Regions from separate parts of the Turicibacter sp. GALT-G1 genome, predicted to be linked through region 1. Evidence: a T-box and tRNA genes for the amino acid it is inferred to sense, from the RefSeq annotation. Region 1 holds a T-box; the other holds one or more tRNA genes.
What was found. The T-box of region 1 lies ahead of NEH74_RS05045 (glycine--tRNA ligase). A T-box ahead of a tRNA ligase gene usually reads a tRNA of that ligase, here a tRNA-Gly.

Region 1 (7,934 bases):
GTGAATTAACATTTTTTCAGAACGTTCATATTTAGTATCTCGCACTTGTCTTGAATGTATCTGTAGGTTTTCGTTTTTATTGTTATTAATATTGGCATTTTTATACACTTGACTTTTGCTACTATTGAACTCCTGCAAAATACTTTGCTCACCTATTGAAATATCATACGCTAATTTTTTTAAAATTAACTCTTGCAGAGTGTGACTTTGCAAGGTATAAGCAAAATGGTAGATTTGACGTTTAAATTGCTCTCGATGGCTAACAAATTCTAAATTAAACTGTCGTTTAATATAACGATACTGATAATCGACAGCTGGAATTGCTTGATCAATTAACTTAGAAAAGGCCTCTTTCCCGTGTGTCTTAATAAACTCATCAGGATCCATTTTATTTGGAATTTCAACGACACTGACTGAAAAGTTTTGTGCCATTAAAATAGGAATTGCTTTGTTCGCAGCAGCGAGTCCGGCTTTATCCCCATCAAAACATAATATAATTTGATCAGTTAGACGGCGTAATTCACGACTATGATCTTCGGTCAAAGCGGTTCCCATCGTCGCGACTGATTCAACAAATCCCGCTTCAACTGCGGAAATAACATCTAAAAATCCTTCAAATAATAAGACTCGATTATGACGACGAATCGCTAACTTAGCATCATTTAAATGATAAATAAGCTTTCCTTTTTGGAAAATAGGTGATTCAGGTGAGTTCACGTATTTCCCTAAATGAGTATCCCCTTCTAAGAAAACACGACCACTAAATCCAACCACGTGTCCGATTTTATCAAAAATAGGGAACATAATACGGGATTTAAATCGATCATAATATTGTCCATTATGCTCATTAAGTAAACCTAATTTCATCGCCACATCTAACGAATATCGATTATTAGCTAACGTTTTAACTAAAGCGTCCGAATAAGATGGAGCTAACCCGATTCCAAACTTCGCAATCGTTTCATCACTCATCCCACGATTATGAAGATAATCTAATGCCACTTTTCCTTCTTTTGTGTGATTTAAATAATAGTGATAAAATCCTTTAGCAAACTCTAAAATATCAAATTCATTTTTAAACTTAGCGTCTTGAATCGATTCATCTGATGGTAGAACAATGTTCGTTTCAATCCCCGCACGCTTGGCTAATTTTAAGATAGCTTGTGGATATGAAATAGCTTCAAGTGAAGAGACGAACGAAACGACGTTTCCTCCTTCTCCACAACCAAAGCACTTATAGATTCCTTTATCTGGTGACACGACAAAAGAGGGGGTATTTTCCCCATGGAAAGGACATAAACCTTTATAATTCTTCCCAGCTTTACTCAATTGTACATAGTCACTAATGACATCAACGATATCACTTTTTTCTACGACTTCATCAAATAATTCTTGTGGAATTCGACCCTTTCCCATCGTGTTCACCCTCTCTCCTATAATGTCTTAATTTTAAAATTTTAAAGCAACTTTATGTAGAAATTAAAATTGAATTTTTGAAGTAATGTACTCAACTAATTCATCGATTGCTACACGTTCTTGTTCCATTGTATCACGATGACGAACTGTTACTTTTTTATCTTCTAATGAATCATAGTCGAATGTGACACAGAATGGTGTTCCAATTGCATCTTGACGACGATAACGTTTACCGATTGTTCCCGCTTCATCATAATCAACCATCATATGTTTAGATAATTCTGCAAACACTTCTAATGATTGTTCATTCAATTTCTTAACTAATGGTAAGACCGCCACTTTGTAAGGAGCTAAAGCTGGGTGAAATTTTAAAACTTCACGTGTTTCTCCATTTTCTAACGTTTCTTCTTCATAAGCATCAATTAAGAACGCTAATGTCACACGGTCTGCTCCTACTGATGGTTCAATACAGTATGGTACATATTTTTCATTTGTTGTTGGATCTTGATATTCGAAGTTTGCTCCTGATTCTTTCATATGTGCTTTTAAGTCGAAGTCAGTACGGTTGGCAACTCCCCATAACTCTCCCCAACCAAATGGGAAACGGTACTCGATATCTGATGTTCCGTTACTGTAGTGACTTAATTCTTCTGGTGAATGTTCACGTTGACGAATATGTTCTGGATTCATTCCTAAATTTACCAACCAATTCCAGCAATATTGTTTCCAGAACTCATACCATTGTCCATCTTCACCTGGTTTACAGAAGAATTCTAATTCCATTTGTTCGAATTCACGTGTACGGAATGTAAAGTTTCCTGGTGTAATTTCGTTACGGAATGATTTCCCGATTTGTCCAATTCCAAATGGAATTTTTTTACGGCTAGTACGTTGAACATTTTTGAAATTAACGAAGATTCCTTGTGCTGTTTCTGGACGTAAATAAACAGCTGATTTATCGTCTGAAACAACTCCCATGTGTGTTTTAAACATTAATTCAAATTGACGAATATCTGTAAAGTCATGAGCTCCACAGTCTGGACATGCAATATTGTGCTCACGAATATAAGCCATCATTTGCTCTTCTGTCCATCCATCAGCTACGATATCGTCTCCATGATCTTCGATTAATTTATCTGCACGGTGACGACTCTTACATGCTTTACAGTCCATTAAAGGATCACTAAATCCTCCAACGTGCCCTGATGCAACCCAAGTTTGAGGATTCATTAAGATGGCACTATCTAACCCCACATTATATGGTGACTCTTGGATAAATTTTTTCCACCAAGCTTTTTTCACGTTATTTTTTAATTCCACACCTAACGGCCCATAATCCCAAGTATTTGCTAATCCTCCATAAATTTCGCTTCCTTGGTAAACGAATCCTTGTGTTTTACACATATTTACGATTTTTTCCATTGTTACTTGACTCATTTTAACGCTCCTTCACTTAACAAAATTCTGGTCTCGTGAACATAGAGAAAATAAAAACTCCCATACCTATGCCACGAGCATAGGGACGAGAGTTATTCCCGCGGTTCCACCCTATTTGTAAAATCCTATGATTTTACCACTTTGTTAACTATGCTCAAAAGTTCCCTTCCTTAAGACCTTGAAATCTGGCTCCCACCTTCCCAGACTCGCTGCCATTCAAATGTTCAAAAGTACTACTCTTCGTCTTCACATAAATATTGCATTATACTACTACCATTATAGTATATCAATAGTTAAAAGACAATATACAAAAATACGAAAAACGACGGCAAAAAAACAATAATTACAACTAATAATCACACATTTATTAAAATTCATACATAAAGATAATTTATACAACATGACTCTTTCTACTTTCTATTATGCTTTTCAAATATAAAGTAGAAAAAGAAGAGCAAATTCGCTCTTCTTTAAATTTCTTTCATAAATTTCTTAGTCTGAAGATGTAAACCAGCATATGAATCATAATAGGCATCTAAAAATTGCTCAATTGGTTTCAACAATTCTTCTTCTAATTCAACCTCAGGTAAATGATTAATATCAACCTTATACAGTGCACGAACAATTGGAATAAGGGGAGCATCAATTAAAATAGGTTCTGCTGGGTGATAACACTTAGCACAAACTAATCCTCCTTGGCGTACACTCAGTGTTGCGATATGTTCTGTACTTCTACACACAGCACAGCAATCCATTACAGGTTCAATGCCAATAATAGGCATCATTTTAAGTTGAAAAATTATACTTAATAAATAAGCTGAATAACCTTGTTCAGCTGCATCTAAGAAATTTTTCAACATACGATAAACATACGAACTGTACTCAGATTCAGCCATCCCTTTTAAAATTAATTCAATCATAAAATAAAAATAAGCTATATTTTCATAATCTAACTTTACATTTAAATAATAATCAATAACGTCTCCACTATAAACATAATATAGATCGCTATTGGCATTTGTTGAGGGCTTTAAATTAAAACGTGCACAAGTCAATGGCTGGACGAGTGCACTTTTTTTTGTATTAACTTTATTGGCGTTTTGTACAAAAACGCCAATAACCCCCTGATTCTCCGTCAGAACTTTAACAATTTTATGGTGTTCTCCATAGTTAAAGCTCTTCAATATAATTCCTTCAACATCAATTGCCACGCTACTCCTCCTCTGTAACTTTAGCAGGCTTTACATTAGCAATCTCTTCTGAGAACTCAGTATTTATATTGTCTATCGCTAACTTATCTGATTCTTTCATTAACAAATAGTGATCAATTTTTCCTGTACGTTTAAAGACTTCCCATTCTAGACTATTCATGTATGATCCCTTCTTACTAGCTTCGCTATTATTTTTAGCCCCTATACATTAGTATGGCTAAGAAGAGAAAATCTATGATAATTCCAATTTAATTTTGTCTTAAAAAGTCGAATTAGTATTCTTTTTCACTATATCCAAAGTCATTTAGATATAATTTTTTATTACGCCAATCTTTTTGAACTTTTACCCATAATTCTAAGTAGATTTTTGTTCCTAATAATTTAACGATATCTTTACGAGCTAATGTCCCGATGTCTTTTAACATCTTTCCACCTTTACCAATTAGGATTCCTTTTTGAGATGGACGCTCTACAACAATCGTTGCCATCACATCAATGACATTTTTCCCATCTACTTTTTCAATTTTATCAATAACAACAGCTACTGAATGTGGCACTTCTTCATGTGTTAAATGCAATACTTTCTCACGAATTAATTCTGAAATAATGAAACGTTCTGGATGATCCGTAATATGATCTGATGGGTAGAATTGTGGTCCTTCTGGCAACTCTTCTTTGATAACAGAAAGTAAAGTATCGATATTTTCTCCTGTCATCGCTGAAATTGGAATAATACCCGCAAAGTCATGCTGATCACGGAAAGTCGCAATCACTGTTAATAATTCTTCTTTTGTAATTAAATCAATTTTATTGATAACTAAAAAAACTGGTTGCTTAACTGATTTTAAATGCTCTAAAATGAATTGATCTCCGCGACCTAACTTTTCAGTTGCATTTACCATAAACATAACTGCATCTACTTCATTTAATGTTCCAATCGCTAAATCAGTCATAAACTTCCCTAACTCATGCTTCGGTTTATGAATTCCTGGTGTATCGATAAAAATCGTTTGCGAATCGTTATCTGTAATAACTCCTTGAATTTTATTTCGTGTCGTTTGTGGTTTATCACTCATAATGGCGATTTTTTTCCCTAAAACTTTGTTTAAGAATGTTGATTTCCCAACATTAGGACGCCCTATGATAGAAACAAATCCTGATTTAAATGTTGCATTAGTCATTATAGATCCTCCGATGTGAATGAATATGGTAATAATTGTGCGACTGTGTATGTTTTGATTTCGTCTTTGTTACTTAATAAAATCACTTGTGCATCTTGTGGCATTAACTCACTAATCACTTGACGACAAGCCCCACAAGGTGAAATTGGACGATCTGTATTAGCAACAACAGCAATCGCTTCAATATCGTCACGACGATAACCTTTTGTAAAAGCTGTAAATAAAGCAGAACGCTCTGCACAATTTGTTAATCCATATGAAGCATTTTCAATGTTTGCTCCATTAATAATACTTCCATCTTTTAATTTTAAGGCTGCCCCTACTGAGAATTTAGAATAAGGTGCATAAGCATTTTTATAAGCTTCCTTTGCTGCTGCGATTAAGTCTGCGTACATTTCTTTCATAAACTCTTCACCTACTATTTAAATATATATGGAAGAAAAATAATTCCTCCAATAATTGTCGCAAAAATAGCTGCGACAAGAACCGCTCCTGCGGCAATATCCTTTGCAATTTTAGCATAAAGATGATATTCAACTGTCACTAAATCAACCGTTCTTTCAATAGCAGTATTCACCATTTCTAAACAGATGACTTGTGTACTAACGAGTAGAATAATTAGAAACTCTACTTTACTAATACCAAAATAAAGGCCACCTAAAATAGCAGCCAAAGCTGCTATATAGTGGACCTTTATATTACGCCCTATTACAAACGATGTCAAGATACCACAAAAAGCATGTTGAAAAGATTTTATTAATGCTTTAACGGAATGTTCCTCTTTAACGTCGAATTCCGAGCGCATTTAAGACATCCTCCTGTTTACCAAACATGATTTTCTCTTCTTCTGGCTCTATATGATCATAACCTAACAAATGAAGGCATCCATGAACAGCAAGGAAACTTAACTCACGTTCAAATGAATGTCCATAACGCTCAGCTTGCTCACGTGTTCTTGGTAAAGAAATAAAAACATCTCCAAGCATTCGAGGCATTGGAATTCCTTGAATTTTAATTTCTCCCGGCATTTCATCTTCAATAGCAAACGTAATAACATCTGTTACGGCATCTTTTTGACGGTAGTTCGCATTAATCTCACGAATTTGCTCATTATCAACGAAGATAAAACTGCACTCTAACATCTCATTTGTCAAATTTTCTTGTTTAATCGTTTCATTAACTACTGTTGTAATCATTGCTTCATAAGTCTCAACCGACTCACTCGTTTGATTATAAAATTGGATATCTACTCCCATATCTGTTACTCCTTTTTACTCACCAGTCTTTTCATAGCTTTCAATAATTTTTTGAACAAGCGTATGACGAACAACGTCAACTGTTTCGAATTGAACAAATTCAATTCCTTTTACATCTGATAAAATTTCTTTTGCATGTTTTAAACCTGATTTTACTGGTTTAGGTAAGTCAATCTGAGTCTCATCACCTGTGACTACCATCTTAGAATTAAATCCTAAACGCGTTAAGAACATTTTCATTTGCTGTTTCGTTGTATTTTGTGCTTCATCTAAAATGATATACGCATCTTCAAGGGTACGACCACGCATATAAGCAAGTGGCGCAATCTCAATAATTCCACGTTCAATCATTTTTTCTGTTTGTTCCAGACCTAGTACATCATATAATGCATCATATAGCGGACGTAAATATGGGTCAACCTTTTCTTTTAAATCTCCTGGTAAAAATCCAAGGTTTTCTCCCGCTTCAACGACTGGACGCGTTAAGATGATTTTACGAACAATATTCTTTTTAAGTAACGCAACACCAATCACAACCGCTAAATAAGTTTTTCCGGTCCCGGCTGGTCCAATTCCAAAAACAAGGTCATTGTCTTGAATTTTACGATAATATTCTTTTTGATTGAATGTTTTAGCATAGATGGTTTTTCCTTGAATCGTTTTGATAATTTTATAACGCTCATCAAAGAGTGATTCTAATTCACCTAAACGATGCTGTTCATTCATTTTTATTGCATATAACACATCACGTTCTGTAATTTCTTTTCCTTTACGATGTAACTCCACAAGTGCTAATAACACTTGACGAATAATTTCGGCTTTTTTCTCATCACCGAATAAATACAACTGATCGCCTCGTAATGAAATTTCGACATTGTAGTAATCTTCAAAGATTTTTAAATGTTTATCATGATGTCCAACAACTGAGATTGTCTCATCAATAGTTTCAAACACTGCAGGTATTTTAATAGGGTCTTTACTCATAATTCAGCTCCTCTAATATGCAATATTTTCGTATATTGTCAGATGACACTTATAAATAAATTGTGTCTCTGTCTCTTCTTCTGATATTATCTCCAAATTCTTAATGATAAACTCCCCATCTGTCTCTTGTTTAAATTTATTTTTAACAAGTGTCAGAAGATTTGCCTTTAATTCTTCAGAAGTATTTACTCTCATTATATCACGTTTTTCATAATATTGTCTTTTTTCTAAATAAAGGGGAGATTCTTCCATAAAAAAGAATGGATTGTACTCTTTTGTCACTTCTTCATACTTCTCATAAGCAATCTCTTGTGAAAGAAAGTTAAACTCCATTCCACCCAGATAGAGAACATAAGTAGTTTGTTTGTTAGCTGTAAAACCTTCTTGTACATCAACTTTTTCCGCCGTCACATTAACTTCATACCAGGTATCTGCCCAAACTTCTCCTT
Region 2 (7,934 bases), on a different contig from region 1:
CCGTCGTAACGGGACGTAGTGTCGGAGTTCCAGTACGTTGTTTAAAAAATTCAATGACTCGTGAATATATTGCGCTTGAAAAACAAGGAGTGTCAGCGGAGGAACTTGAATATTTAACCTTAGGCTCACTTCGTAAAGCAGTCCTTGAAGGTGATACAAAAGGTGGTTCGGTAATGGTTGGCCAAGTGGCAGGAATGCTTTCACAAGTTCAAACTGTTTCTGAAATTATAGAAGATATCTACAATCATGCGTCAACAGTTAGTCAAAATCTAAAAATTGGTTAATGATAAAGGGAGAATTGATTATGTCAAAAATCGCATTTCTGTTTTCAGGACAAGGGTCACAATATGTAGGAATGGGACAATCATTTTATGAATCAAGTGAAACAGCACGTCGATTAATGGACGAAGCTAATACTTTACTACCATTCGATTTAAAAGAAATCTGCTTTGAAGATTCAAAAGAGTTAATTAATCAAACCACTTATACACAACCCGCTATCTTTGTTGTCTCTCAAATGGCATTAGCTCTATTAAAGGAAGCTGGAATTAAAGCCGATGTTGTAGCTGGATTTAGCTTAGGAGAATATTCAGCTTTATGTGCAGCTCATGTCTTCAATTTTACAGAGGGTGTTTCACTTGTGGCGAAGAGGGGAGAATTGATGGGGACTGCTTCAAATAACGGAAAAATGGCAGCTTTATTAGGATTAGATCTACAAAAAGCACAAGCCGTCTGTGATGAAGCATCATCTAAAGGAATCGTTGAGCTCGCTAACTTAAACTGTCCAGGACAAATTGTCATCGGTGGGGAAGCACAAGCCGTGACGTATGCTTGTGAAATTGCTAAAAATCATGGAGCAAAACGTGCTTTAGTTTTACCTGTAAGTGGGCCATTCCATACGTCTTTATTAAAAGAAACAGCTCAAACTTTTGGGCAATTACTAGAATCAAAAGAGTTAAAAGAACCTCAAACCCCAATTGTTTTAAATGTACTTGGTGATTATTATCAGACAGACTTAAACTTAAAAGAATTAATGGTTCAACAAATGGCCACTAGCGTGAAATGGGAAGCGAGTATTCGTCAAATGATAGCAAACGGTGTTGATACCTTCATCGAAATTGGTCCTGGAAAAACATTAAGTGGATTTGTTAAAAAAATTGATCGAAGTGTAAAAATCTTAAACGTTGAAGATATGGATTCACTACAGAAAACACTTGCTGCATTAAATAGCTAGGAGGAGAATCAGATGAAATTAAACGGAAAAGTAGCCCTTGTCACAGGAGCTTCGCGTGGAATTGGAGCAGCTATTGCTTCAAAACTTGCCTCACTTGGTTGCGATGTTGCGATTAACTATGCTGGAAATATCCAAAAAGCAGAAGAAACATTAAATTCAGTGAAAGCATATGGCGTGAATGCACAAATCTATCAAGCAAACGTCGCTAACTACGAAGAAGTCGAAGCAATGACAAAACAAATTATTAAAGACTTCGGTCATTTAGATATCATTATTAACAATGCCGGAATTACGTCAGATAATCTAATGATGAGAATGGATCAAGATTCATTTGATTCTGTTATTGATGTGAACTTAAAAGGAACATGGAATGTATGTAAGAGTATTACACGTCCAATTCTAAAACAGCGTTCAGGCGTGATTATTAACTTATCATCAGTTGTTGGAATCAACGGGAATGTGGGACAAGTTAACTATGCAGCTTCTAAAGCAGGAGTCATCGGATTAACGAAATCACTAGCAAAAGAATTTGCATCACGCAATATTCGTGTAAATGCTGTTGCCCCTGGTTATGTAAAATCAGATATGACTGCTAAATTATCAGAAGAAATTACAGAAAAAGTATTAGAAAATATCCCGTTAGGACAACTAGGGGAAGTAGAAGATATCGCCAATTCAGTCGCATTTTTAGTAAGTGATGAAGCGCGCTATATTACCGGTCAAGTTTTAGTTGTTGACGGTGGAATGGCAATTTAAATAAGGAAGGTGTAATTAATGAGTAAACGTAGAGTCGTAGTTACTGGATTAGGAACTGTTTGTCCAGTTGGAAATGATGTTGAAACGATGTGGGAAAACATTAAAAACGGAGTTTGTGGAATCGATGAAATTACTCATTTTGATACAACGGACTTCAAAGTCAAATTGGCTGGGGAAATTAAAAACCTTAATGTAGAGGATTATATCAATAAAAAAGAAGCAAAACGTTTAGATCGTTTTAGCCAACTAGCGATGATTGCCTCAAAACAAGCATACGAAGATGCAAGACTTAACCCGGAAGAAATCGATGCTAACCGTTTTGGAATCATCTTAAGTTCAGGAATTGGTGGGTTAGAAACCATCGAAAATGAAAAAGAAAAAGGTCTTAAAAAGGGATATGAACGCGTCTCTCCATTTTTCATCCCAATGGCAATTGGAAACTTAGCAGCTGGTAACGTGGCTATCATGTTAGGTGCTAAAGGGGCATGTTTAGATATTGTGACAGCCTGTGCAGCGGGAACAAACTCAATTGGAGAAGCATTCAAATACGTTCGTGATGGTTATGCAGACATTATGTTAACAGGTGGAGCTGAAGCCTCGATTACACCACTTGGAATTGGTGGATTCTCATCGATGAAAGCTTTATCAACAGCAACTGATAAAAATCGTGCCTCAATTCCGTTCGACGCAGAACGTAATGGATTTGTTATGGGAGAAGGAGCTGGAGCATTAGTATTAGAAGAATATGAGCACGCTAAGAAACGCGGGGCAACTATTTACGCTGAAATCATCGGATATGGAGTAAGTTGTGATGCCTTCCATATGACAGCACCTGATGCTGAAGCAAACGGAGCAGCAGCCTGCTTTAAAATGGCACTTAATGACGCCCAAATATCAGCAGATGATATTGACTACATTAACGCCCATGGTACATCAACACCATTAAACGATAAACTAGAAACATTAGGGGTTAAGAAAGTCTTTGGTGAAGATACAAAAGTCATGCTAAGTTCAACTAAAGGAAACACAGGTCATCTCCTAGGAGCAGCGGGGGCAGTTGAAGCTATTATTACCGTTAAATCATTACAAGATGGATTTGTTCCAGGAACGATTAACTATTCACAACCAGATCCTGAATGTAATTTAGATATCGTCCCTAATCAAGGACGTAAACAAGACATTCAATATGCCATGTCTAACTCATTAGGATTTGGTGGTCATAATGCATGCATCGTCCTTAAAAAATACGCTGGATAATCAAAAAATCTTTCTATATTATATAGGAAAATAAGAAGGTGAAGAAATGGTCTTAAATAGCAATCAAATTCAAGAAATTATCCCACACCGTTATCCATTCTTACTTATCGATCGAATCGATGAACTAGAACCAGGAAAACGTGCTTTAGGAGTTAAATGTGTTTCAGCTAATGAGATGCAATTCATGGGACACTTTCCACAACAACACGTCATGCCGGGCGTACTCATTATTGAAGCATTAGCACAAGTCGGAGCAGTCGCTATTTTAAGCTTAGAAGATAACAAGGGAAAAATCGCATACTTTGCTGGAATCAAATCAGCAAAATTCCGTCAAAAAGTCATTCCAGGTGATGTTCTCACATTAGAAACTGAACTCATCAAAGTTAAAGGAAGTATTGGAGTTGGTAAAGCAGTGGCTAAACTGGGAGATAAAGTAGCCGTTGAAGCTGAACTTACCTTTGCGATTGGATAATAAAAAGGGTGTAGAAAACTTAAAATTTCTACACCCTTTTTAATTATTGAACAAACATTATTGCTATAATAAAATAAAATCTAAAAAAAGTAGGTGTTAAAATGCCATTCTTACTAGGACTATTATTAATATTAGTTATATTTATAGGAATATTCTTTTTCCTGATCCAATCCAAAAAAATAAACTTTAAAAATAAAAAAAGGATACTTCAGGCTGAATTAGCGATTAATATTATCATTACACTCATATTATTAATTATTAGTGGATTAGGAATGACAATGTATTTCATTGTCTTTTGGCTAATCATTAGTGCACTTTGTTACTATCTATATAGTAATAACCATGAAAAACTAGGCTTCATAGGAACAGCATTCTGTACATTTTTCCTATGTATCTTCTTAATTTTACAACTTTGGATTTACGGAACATCATATTAAAAATATTTCGGGGGGAATAAAATATGATTAAAACGAACTTTCACACACATACAAAACGTTGCCAACATGCAGGTGGCGAAGATATTGAATATATCCAAGAAGCTATTAATGCAGGATTTAGTACATTAGGATTTTCAGATCATGCGCCATATCCAGACGATCGCTTTGGATTAAGAATGAAATATTCTGAATTAGATGAATACATCGAAACAATGAAAAAATTAAAAGAACAATTTAAAAATCAAATTCAACTACGTATTGGACTAGAAATTGAATACGATTCTCGAAAATCAGCATACTATGAACAGTTAATTAATGAAAAGGGAATTGACTATCTTGTATTAGGACAACACATTTATGTATCTGACCAAAAAAAATATATTAATACATACTTCCTTGAAAATACAATCCAGTATATCGAATATGCTAAATCAATTGAACAGGCACTAGCTACTGGCTATTTCGCTTTTGTCGCACACCCAGATTTAATGTTTCTTAATAATATGGAATGGGATGATAATTGTGAACAAGCTAGTAACATCATTATTGAGGCAGCGAATAGATACCAGACGCCCCTCGAATTTAATGCCAACGGTTTACGCCGAGGAATTCAAGAATACAGTGATGGAAAAAGATACCCTTATCCACATATGAAATTTTGGAAGCTAGTTGCTGATAAACAAATACCTGTATTGATTAACTCAGATGCCCATCATCCATCAAATATTAATGATGAATATGTTTCTAATGCAAGCCAAATGGCAATCAACTTAAACTTAAACATAATTAGTGATTATCAATAATCTTAGCTTCTAGTCGGCCCCTTTTTATTAATGTACTTTAAATTAAGGCTAGAAATGGGTGGACGACATGAAACGTAGATTTCTAATAATGAGTTTATCACTTGTCATGATAGTATTACCTAGTATCATTGCTAATGCGGATGATAGTAATCATGAAGCTAGAATGAAAATGTATAAAGACTATGAATTAGCCTCAGGAGTTCCCTGGTATGAAATTGCTGCAGTTGATCAGTATGAAAGAAATATTTATAAATTTAGAGAAGAATGCAAGGATTTAAAGTACGATACTATTTCCATCTGTATGATTAATGAACGCTGGTCAGGACCTGAGAATCCATATTATTATGATAATGACAGCTATACAATTAATCTTTTTGGTGGAATTGCTAAAGATGGTGATGGAGATGGTGTAGCAGATATTAATAATGAACATGATGTTATGTATACGATGGTCGAATACTTAAGATCATTCGATGACTTTGAAGGCGCAATAGAAGCCTACTATCAAAAAGAACAAGCAGTTATGGTCATCAAAGAAATTGCTAGTTTATTTGAACATTTTGATACGATAGTGTTAGATAAGCGATCATTACCAGTTTCAAAGCGTTATAGTTATAGTTTTCAAGATAACTACGGAGCTGCTCGAAGCTGGGGGGGAGCAAGATCTCATGAAGGAATAGATATCTTTGCATGTTATTCAACTCCTGTTTTATCGACTGCATATGGCGTAGTAGAAATAATGGGATGGAATGATTATGGCGGATACCGAATTGGGATTAGAGATATTTATAATACTTATCAATACTATGCCCACCTACAAGGTTTCGAAGGAGATTTAAAAGAAGGAGATATTGTAGAACCTGGACAAGTCATCGGATATGTAGGAAGTACAGGTTATGGTAAGGAGGGGACAAGCGGAAAGTTCCCACCACATTTACATTTTGGTCTATATAAATATGACGGACGTTGCGAATGGGCCTTTAATCCTTACCCACATCTAAGACGTTGGGAAAAAGAAAAACAATAATAAAGAGGGCAGTAATATGTGTATATTACTGCTTTTTTTAATAAAATAAAAAAAAGTTTGTAAAAAGTGTTGACTCTATTTGTAGAGCATGATATTATATAGAAGTCGTCAGGGACGACAAGAAAAAAAACAAAATGGAGCAGTACTCAAGTGGCTGAAGAGGTGCCCCTGCTAAGGGTATAGGTCGGGCAACCGGCGCGAGGGTTCAAATCCCTCCTGCTCCGCCATTATAAAAATGAATTGGTGAATTAAAAGTATGGCCCGTTGGTGAAGCGGTTTAACACACATGCCTTTCACGCATGCATACACGGGTTCGAATCCCGTACGGGTCACCATTCAAAAGGTCCAGTGGTGTAGCGGTTAACATGCCTGCCTGTCACGCAGGAGATCGCGGGTTCGATTCCCGTCTGGACCGCCATTTTAAAAAACGGGAAGTGGCTCAGCTTGGTAGAGCACCTGGTTTGGGACCAGGGGGTCGCAGGTTCGAATCCTGTCTTCCCGACCATTCGAATAAGCGGGTGTAGTTTAATGGTAGAACTTCAGCCTTCCAAGCTGACTGTGAGAGTTCGATTCTCTTCACCCGCTCCATTAATTTCATTGTGATGTGCCATGAATAAGCTGTATGCGGTCGTGGCGGAATGGTAGACGCGCCAGCTTGAGGGGCTGGTAGGAGCAATCCTGTGGAGGTTCGAGTCCTCTCGGCCGCACCATAATGAATGTCTAATCAACATCATCAAGAATAGCATAAACAGCGCCCATAGCTCAATTGGATAGAGCGTTTGACTACGGATCAAAAGGTTAGGGGTTCGACTCCTCTTGGGCGCGCCATAATAACAGATAATAATGAGTTCGAAGGAACTCTTTTTTTATTTCTTGTATACGAATGTATAACATTTAGGTAGTCGTTTTTATTTATTATGTTTACTTAAAAATACAATTTATCTATAATATGTCATTGATTTTAAATCCTAGCAGCCTAAGCTACTAGGGTTTTTTAAATTTAATTAGTTTTGAATTATGAGCTAAGTGATTTGAAGCGATAAAAGTTACAATATCTCAAGGGATTTCGTTAAATGCTATATTTTATTATTAATTCTTTTTCAATAGGAATAATAGTATACGAACTTATTATGTGTGTTAAAAATAGCAGCTTAGTTTTCAAAATTTGAAGAGTAGCTTGAAGTTCAGAGAAATTAATTTGAAACATCAGATGTTTGAAACACTAAACGAAGTAATAAGTTGTGTATTGAGATAGTGAGCAGAGTTTAAAAGTAATCAATAGTGACCTCTAAAATGATTATTTTTCTATGGATTTCTTAGTTACTGATATTGTAACAGGAGAGACTTAACATCTTTTTTTGATAATATGAAAGGAAGGTGGTACTTATCTAGTAACAGTCAATACTATAAAACCCAAACTAGGATTAGTTTTCTTTTATAATTTAAGAAAGTGTAAACAATTATTATAGCGATCAACTATATATCTTATAGTAAATAGACTAATATATTTATGTGTTTAGTTTGAGCAGAGGGAATTTCTATTTTAATGGCCGTATAAAAACGTGTTTGACGTTCAACAAAGGTAGGTAAACAACTGTTAATTTTACTACGACTCGAAATAGTGGTATCTACTGCTCCTCAAAGGAAAATACCTTGTTGTTACCAACAGAGATGAGAATCCTACTCCCCGTTCCCTACCAGTGGAGGATTTATTCATCTTCTATGAAGGGGGGAGCACATGTCCAAACGTTTCACGTCTTTTTACTTCTTTTGGACGTTGATGAATCGAGGTTCGAATATGTTAAGATTGGGATAACTCATGCATAGATCTCCTTTTTAAGAATTTGGTGTGGTAACTTCATTCAATAACAAATATTCTATTTATGAGCTTTTTTTATATGTCATACTTAATATTATAATTTGTGTTATATAAAAATGAATCATTCGA

Region 2: it has a tRNA-Gly gene. The T-box ahead of NEH74_RS05045 (glycine--tRNA ligase) is inferred to sense a tRNA for this amino acid. The anticodon was not compared.

Annotation. Positions count from the first base shown of each region.
Region 1 covers NZ_JAMQUS010000026.1:11,762-19,695, reverse strand. Annotated here, with positions in the region: gene dnaG (DNA primase) at 1-1,416, opposite strand, end outside; gene NEH74_RS05045 (glycine--tRNA ligase) at 1,480-2,853, opposite strand; T-box leader at 2,932-3,109, opposite strand; gene recO (DNA repair protein RecO) at 3,324-4,064, opposite strand; gene NEH74_RS05035 (YqzL family protein) at 4,066-4,224, opposite strand; gene era (GTPase Era) at 4,337-5,245, opposite strand; gene cdd (cytidine deaminase) at 5,245-5,649, opposite strand; gene NEH74_RS05020 (diacylglycerol kinase family protein) at 5,664-6,050, opposite strand; gene ybeY (rRNA maturation RNase YbeY) at 6,028-6,501, opposite strand; gene NEH74_RS05010 (PhoH family protein) at 6,517-7,485, opposite strand; gene NEH74_RS05005 (sporulation protein YqfD) at 7,498-7,934, opposite strand, start outside.
Region 2 covers NZ_JAMQUS010000058.1:9,663-17,596, forward strand. Annotated here, with positions in the region: gene fabK (enoyl-[acyl-carrier-protein] reductase FabK) at 1-284, shown strand, start outside; gene fabD (ACP S-malonyltransferase) at 305-1,234, shown strand; gene fabG (3-oxoacyl-[acyl-carrier-protein] reductase) at 1,247-1,990, shown strand; gene fabF (beta-ketoacyl-ACP synthase II) at 2,009-3,247, shown strand; gene fabZ (3-hydroxyacyl-ACP dehydratase FabZ) at 3,294-3,719, shown strand; gene NEH74_RS10415 (histidinol-phosphatase) at 4,180-4,959, shown strand; gene NEH74_RS10420 (M23 family metallopeptidase) at 5,027-5,986, shown strand; tRNA gene NEH74_RS10425 (tRNA-Ser) at 6,123-6,213, shown strand; tRNA gene NEH74_RS10430 (tRNA-Glu) at 6,245-6,321, shown strand; tRNA gene NEH74_RS10435 (tRNA-Asp) at 6,329-6,404, shown strand; tRNA gene NEH74_RS10440 (tRNA-Pro) at 6,415-6,491, shown strand; tRNA gene NEH74_RS10445 (tRNA-Gly) at 6,501-6,574, shown strand; tRNA gene NEH74_RS10450 (tRNA-Leu) at 6,611-6,696, shown strand; tRNA gene NEH74_RS10455 (tRNA-Arg) at 6,738-6,814, shown strand.